Lentimicrobium sp. L6: one gene and its partner. The protein of the gene in region 2 binds, or shares a complex with, the protein of the main gene of each other region. Links are inferred from orthologs where the notes say so. Each region holds a gene or a part of one and is shown on either strand. Other genes may lie near its edges.

What was found. Proteins that work in one complex are often made in the same cells at the same time.
Region 1: rny (region 2) and HNS38_RS03305 share a complex: the UniProt entries of both Bacillus subtilis proteins name them as parts of the possible RNA degradosome complex. The link is inferred for Lentimicrobium sp. L6 from one-to-one orthologs.

What each region holds. Positions count from the first base shown.
Region 1 is NZ_JABKCA010000008.1:38,910-41,688, reverse strand. It holds HNS38_RS03305 (6-phosphofructokinase), read right to left. Parts: upstream 2,051-2,779; coding sequence 950-2,050; downstream 1-949. Other genes in the region: HNS38_RS03300 (HAMP domain-containing sensor histidine kinase), read left to right, coding at 2,360-2,779; HNS38_RS03310 (tryptophanase), read right to left, coding at 1-533. UniProt on the Bacillus subtilis protein: Catalyzes the phosphorylation of D-fructose 6-phosphate to fructose 1,6-bisphosphate by ATP, the first committing step of glycolysis.
Region 2 is NZ_JABKCA010000006.1:10,136-14,359, reverse strand. Bases 1-2,940 are described here. They hold rny (ribonuclease Y), read left to right. Parts: upstream 1-668; coding sequence 669-2,213; downstream 2,214-2,940. Other genes in these bases: HNS38_RS02500 (FAD-binding and (Fe-S)-binding domain-containing protein), read left to right, coding at 2,345-2,940; HNS38_RS02510 (cell division protein ZapA), read left to right, coding at 115-405; HNS38_RS02515 (hypothetical protein), read left to right, coding at 1-110. Outside these bases: more of HNS38_RS02500, read left to right, coding at 2,941-4,224. UniProt on the Bacillus subtilis protein: Endoribonuclease that initiates mRNA decay. Initiates the decay of all SAM-dependent riboswitches, such as yitJ riboswitch. Involved in processing of the gapA operon mRNA, it cleaves between cggR and gapA.

The DNA.
Region 1 (2,779 bases), on a different replicon or contig from region 2:
ATAGGAATCTGAGCCATAGGATAATCATTGAAAGTTTTTTCCAACTTGGCTAAGTCTATATTTCCTTTAAAATCGTGTTGTACAGTAGTATCAAAAGCTTCATCAATAGTACAATCTACTGCCTTTGCCTTTCTAAATTCGATATGACCTTTTGTAGTATCAAAATGGCTGTTGCCAGGAATAATGTTTCCTTCTTTTACCAAAACAGAAAATAATACATTCTCAGCTGCTCTTCCTTGGTGTGTTGGTAAGAAATAATCGAAGCCTAAAATATTTTTGATGGCAGCTTTCATTTTATAGAAAGAGCTAGCACCAGCATAACTCTCATCACCAATCATCATTTCTGACCACTGTTTATCACTCATAGCTCCAGTACCACTATCAGTTAAAAGGTCAATAAAAACCTGTTCACTTTTAAGATTGAATAAATTATATTTTGCGTCTTTGATCCACTTTTCACGTTCTTCGCGTGTACTTCTTTTTATAGTTTCAACCATTTTAATTTTAAATGGTTCTGCGTAAGGTAATTGCATAACAAAATTCTTTTTTTAATGAAATAAAATAATAATGAGAAATAATTGGTCATCTAATGTGATACCGATAAGTATCTAAAAGATGTTATTTAGAAAAAATAGCATTTGAATCATCAAAATACTATAAGTAAAACCATTTTACTATGGTTTTAAAAAGAGTAATGAAAGTTATCGCGATTCTTAATATTTAAAAAGCGATTTAGAATTAAGTATTTCAAAAATAGTTTTGTCATTTTCTGTTTTGAAGAATTGCAAATTTACAAAAAAAATGATTTTCATATCTAGTTATTCTAAAATTAAGTAAAACTCTATTGTTTTAAAAAATTTACACCAACATTTACAAATACAAGGCAAAAAAAATCCTGCATCACTAGTGATACAGGATATAAATATGGTATGATTGTAAATTTATTATTTTAAACTTCAGCTCCTAAGCATATATCTAATCCTTTAACAGTTTGGATAATTCTATTGTCAAGAGTAACAAAGTTAGGTTTGTCTATAGCATCTTTCAATGGAACTGAAACAATGTCTGGATGCTGGTAAGAAACCATTTTTCCAAATTCTTCTTCTAAGACCATCTCGAATGCTTTAACACCAAACTGGGCTGCTAAAACTCTATCGTAAGCTACAGGTACACCACCTCTTTGTAAGTGTCCTAGCATGACATCTCTCATATCAGCTTTCATTCCAGCATCTTTTAATTCTCTAAGAACCTGGTGAACAATACCGCCTAATTTAAGGTTTTCGTATCCTACTTCTTGGCTTCTTTCGTAGTGCATAGTTCCTTCAGCAGGTCTTGCTCCTTCAGAAACCACCATAATTCCGAAGCCTCTATCCTTATAGAAACGGCTTTCTAATTTTTCCTTAACTAATTTAATATCATAAGGAATTTCAGGAATCAAACATACATCGGCACCACCAGCAATTGCAGCATTTAATGCAATCCAACCGGCATAACGTCCCATCACCTCCATACCGAAAACACGGTTATGTGAAGCAGCCGTAGTTACTAATTTATCTAGTGCTTCAGTAGCAATTTGAACAGCTGTCTGATAACCAAAAGTAGAATCGGTAGCAGAAAGGTCATTATCAATAGTTTTTGGAACACCAATAACATTCAACCCCATTTCGAAAAGTTTCTGAGAAATAACCTGACTACCATCTCCACCAATATTGATAACTGCATCAATACCCATGAACTGTAGCTTACGAAGCATTTCTTCTGAACGATCTACACTAATCCAATTTCCTTTTTTATCTTTAATAGGCCAAGCAAATGGTCCTCCTTTATTTGTTGTTTCAATGATGGTTCCACCTTGATAGTGAATTCCTTTTACAGCGGCTTGGTCTAACACTTTAATTTGTGTAGGCTCCCATAAAACACCATTAAAAGCTTGAATACTTCCAACAACTTCCCAATCTTTCTCTTGTGCTGCTCTTTTAACAATGGCTCTTATTACTGCATTCAGTCCGGGGCAATCTCCACCTCCCGTTAATACTAAAACTCTTTTCATCTCTGATATCTTGTTTAATTAATCTATTTTCGGTTAAATAGTAGCGCAAAAGTAATAATATTTAAATACATGAATCACTTAGTTGGCATCTTCAACTCATTTTTTATCAAGTATTTTCAACCGCAAACGATTGAAGAGGGATATCTTAATTTTAGGTGTAAATCGTAGGCTCTGAAACTCAATCTACTTTATAGGTAATTTATAATTATTGTAAATTTGAAAATATGTTAATCTTTGCTATTAACAAAGGTTAAACTTAGGTTAAAGTACTCTCAACCTTATATTTAATTGGCTAATTTTGGCTTTCCTATGAATAAAAGAAAAATACAAATCGTCATCATTTTTAGCATTTTTGCTTTATTGGGTTCCATTGGTATTCAATATTATTGGATTAATATGCTTTATGAACAAAATAGAGTACTATTTGATCAGAATGTAAATAGGGCATTAAAGTTTGCAATAGATGCACTTGACCAACAAGAAAAACTCTATCATATTCAAAGAAGTCATCTCAATACACGCAACATTCACCGAATTAGTATTGAACATGAAATTGAAGAGAATGCTATCATTTTTGCAGATAATGAATTTGAACATTTTCAAGAAGTAGTGATTTCGCAAATGCTGGATAGTATGAGTAATAATATGATTATAGTCAATGCTAATGTAGAAAGGGAATTAGAGTTTTATGACGAAAAGGCGGATTGGGAATTTGTAAATGGAAATGGT
Region 2 (4,224 bases):
TAAAAATAACTAAAACCATGAGTTCGGAAGATGACAAGGAAAGTACAAAAATTGTCATCGATGAGTTGGTGCGGAGAATTGATAATAGTTTAAATCTTTTAAATAAATAGTCTGATGAGCGATCATACCATAAAAGTGAATATAGCAAATCGCCCCTACAGACTAAAAATACAATCTGAAGAAGAGGAAGAAATAATTAGGAAATCGGCAGAACATATTGAAAAACTGATAAATGACTATAGTGGAACCTTCCATTATAATGATTTTCAAGATTTATTGGCCATGATTTCTTTACAATTAGCAAATAATTCCTTATCTTTACAAAAGCAAATCGACTATAGAGATAATGAGATGACTAGTCATTTGCAAGAGATAGATGAATTTTTAAGTTCAAAAGTCTCCTAAATATTTAAACATAGTTCTTTGAAAATATAATCCGCGCAGTTCTCAACAGTATGTAAATTCAACATTACAACAATTAGGGATAAGCTCATAAATTTTTAGAAAAGGCCTCAACCCTCACGGGTATCGGTTTACCGGTCAGTGGACTTTCGAGGAATTTGGCAGCCCTATACGTGTCTATAAAGGGGTTTACAACTCCGGGAATTGTGCGGTTTTTTTTTCTGCCTCTCCCCAACGCATATTCTGAACTTATTAAAACATTTGAAATGACTGAGATAATATTTTACTCGGTTTTCTTATTGGGAGGTGTTGGTCTAGGCTTTTTTATAGCTACTATTATAGTTAGAAAAGCCCTTGAAAAGAAAAGCATTCACCTAATTACGGAAGCTGAAGAAAAAGGAGAAGTAATCAAAAAGGAGAAAATGCTCCAAGCAAAAGAGAAATTTCTTCAACTGAAATCTGAGCACGAAAAGTATATTCAAGGAAAAAACAGTGCTATCGGAAAAGCAGAATCTAGAATTAAACAAAAAGAAACCGCCCTAAACCAAAAATTAGAAGACTTAAATAAAAAAAATGCGGAAGTAAAGGCCATTCGTGCCAATTTAAGTCAACAGCTCGAAATTGTAATGAATAAAGAAGAAAGTCTAGATAAAATGGTGAACCAACAGGTTCAGCAATTGGAAGCACTTTCTGGTTTATCTGCACAAGAAGCAAAAGACATATTAATTGAAACTGTTAAGGACGAAGCCAAGGCCAATGCCATGGTTTATGTTAATGATATCATTGAAGAAGCAAAGCTTTCTGCTGATGCTGAAGCCAAGAAAATTGTAATAGAATCTATTCAGCGTACTGCTGCTGAACATGCTATTGAAAATAGTGTTTCAGTATTCCCATTGGAAAGTGATGAGGTGAAAGGTCGAATCATTGGACGAGAAGGTAGAAATATTAGGGCATTAGAGTCTTTAACTGGTATTGAAATCATCATCGATGATTCACCAGATGCTATTATTCTTTCTGGTTTCGATCCGGTAAGAAGAGAAGTGGCTCGCTTGGCTCTTCATAAACTTGTTACTGATGGTAGAATTCACCCAGCTCGTATTGAGGAGGTAGTAAATAAAACCAAAAAGCACCTTGAAAAAGATATTTTAGAAACTGGTAAGCGTACACTAATCGACCTTGGTATTCATAATATGCATCCAGAATTGATGCGTATGGTGGGTAGAATGAAATATCGTTCTTCTTATGGTCAGAATTTATTGCAACATAGCCGCGAAGTGGCCAATCTTTGTGCAACGATGGCTAGTGAGCTTGGCTTAGATCCTAAGAAAGCAAAACGTGCTGGCTTACTGCACGATATTGGAAAAGTGCCAGATAATGAGCCAGAATTACCTCATGCATTATTAGGTGGTAAGTTAGCTGAGAAATTCAAGGAAAGTGCTGATGTGGTAAATGCTATTGCTGCTCACCACGACGAAATTGAAATGACAAGTTTATTGTCTCCAATAGTTCAAGTTTGTGATGCTATTTCTGGAGCCCGCCCAGGTGCGCGTAGAGAAGTAGTAGAAGCTTATATTCAACGATTGAAGAAATTAGAGAGCATGGCTCGTGAGTATGATGGTGTAGTGAAAACCTATGCTATTCAAGCTGGTCGTGAATTAAGAGTAATAGTAGGTGCAGAGCAAATAGACGATGCAAAAGCGGCTGAACTTTCTTATGACCTTTCTAAGAAAATCCAAGATGAAATGAAGTATCCTGGACAAATTAAAATTACAGTAATTAGAGAAACTAGAGCGATTAGTTACGCAAAATAGAAAAATCTCTACCTTAATTTATAGAAGCCATTGGTCATTTAGATCAATGGCTTTTTTTATTTGCATAAAAGTCCGTTAATTCCAGAGTGGGCCATCGATTTTTTCTAATTTTACAATCTAATTAAAATTCAATGCAAGAAACCCACCTTATACAACTATTCAAGCAACTAGAAAAGGATTTTTCTGGTGAATTCCATTATGATGAAACCTATAAGATTTTATATGCTACTGATGCTTCTGCTTACCGGGAAAAGCCTTTAGCTGTTGCAATTCCAAAAACAGAGGAGGATTTAAAACTCCTAATTCGTTTTGCTGATGAAAATCTGCTTTCATTGATTCCAAGAGCTGCTGGAACGAGTTTGGCTGGACAAGTAGTTGGGAATGGGATTATAGTCGATATTTCTAAATACTTCACTAAAATTATTGAGCTCAACGAGAAAGAAAAGTGGGTGAGAGTTCAGCCGGGTGTCGTTCGGGATGAGTTGAATCAGTTTTTAGAACCTTATGGCTTATTCTTTGGCCCAGAAACGAGTACGAGTAATCGTTGTATGATGGGAGGGATGTTGGGTAATAATGCCTGTGGTGCACATAGTTTGGTTTATGGCAGTACTCGAGATCATACCTTAGAAGTAAAAACGATTCTAAGTGATGGGTCCGAAGTTGCTTTTGGGGAATTAAGCAATGAAGAATTTGTTAACAAACTTAAAGGTAATTCTTTAGAATCGAAAATTTATCAGAATGTCCACAAGGTGTTAAGTAGCCCTGAAAACCAAAAAGAAATAAAGGACAATTATCCGGATCCTGAAATTGAAAGAAGGAATACTGGATATGCTTTGGATTTATTACTCGAAACACAAAAATACTCAAATACTCAAATACCTTTTAATTTTTCCAGTTTACTCGCTGGTTCTGAAGGGACTTTAGCTTTTACAACAGAGATTAAACTGAATGTGGTTCCTCTTCCTCCAAAACATAAGGCTTTGGTCTGTGTTCATTTGAATAGTGTGGAAGAGTCTTTAAAAGCCAATTTGATAGCGCTGAAATATCAGCCTTTTTCTGTAGAGTTAATGGATAAGGCCATTATGGATATGACTAAAACCAATAAAGAGCAAGATAAAAACCGCTTTTTTATGGTGGGAGATCCCGGTGCTATCCTCATTGTGGAATTTGCCGATGAAAATCCGGATGTGATTATCAAAAAAGCAGCTGATATGGAAAAAGAAATGAAGGCCGCTAATTATGGTTTTCATTTTCCTATTGTTACTGGTAAAGACATGACCAAAGTGTGGAACCTCCGAAAAGCAGGATTAGGTGTTTTGTCGAATATGCCGGGTGATGGTAAGCCAGCTCCAGTAATTGAAGATACTGCTGTTAATCCTCAAGTATTGCCAGAATTTATAGCTGAAATTAATTTGATGCTGGAGAAATATGGCAAGTCCTGTGTTTATTATGCCCACATTGCTACTGGCGAATTGCATTTGCGTCCGGTATTAAATTTAAAGGATGCTGGTGATGTAGACCTCTTTCATAAAATAGCTCATGATACAGCAGTAATTGTAAAAAAATATAGAGGATCTTTATCAGGAGAGCATGGCGATGGTAGATTGAGAGGAGCTTTTATTCCATTAATGATGGGTGATAAGCTCATGAGAATTTTTGAGGAATTAAAAGAGACTTGGGATCCGAAGCACATTTTCAATCCAAATAAAATTATCAAGACTCCTCCAATGAATACCTCCTTGCGCTATGAGGGGATTAATCAGGAGAGAAAAATAGAGACGATTTTCCGTTTTGATAATGGCCCAGGAATTTTAAGAGCTGCCGAGCGTTGTAATGGTTCAGGGGATTGTAGAAAATCGGCTGCTATTGGTGGAACCATGTGCCCCAGTTTTCAGGCTACTCGTGATGAAAGAAATGCCACAAGAGCAAGAGCCAACGTATTGAGAGAATTCTTAAGCCGTTCTGATAAAAAAAATCCTTTCGATCATGAAGAGATTTATGACATCATGGA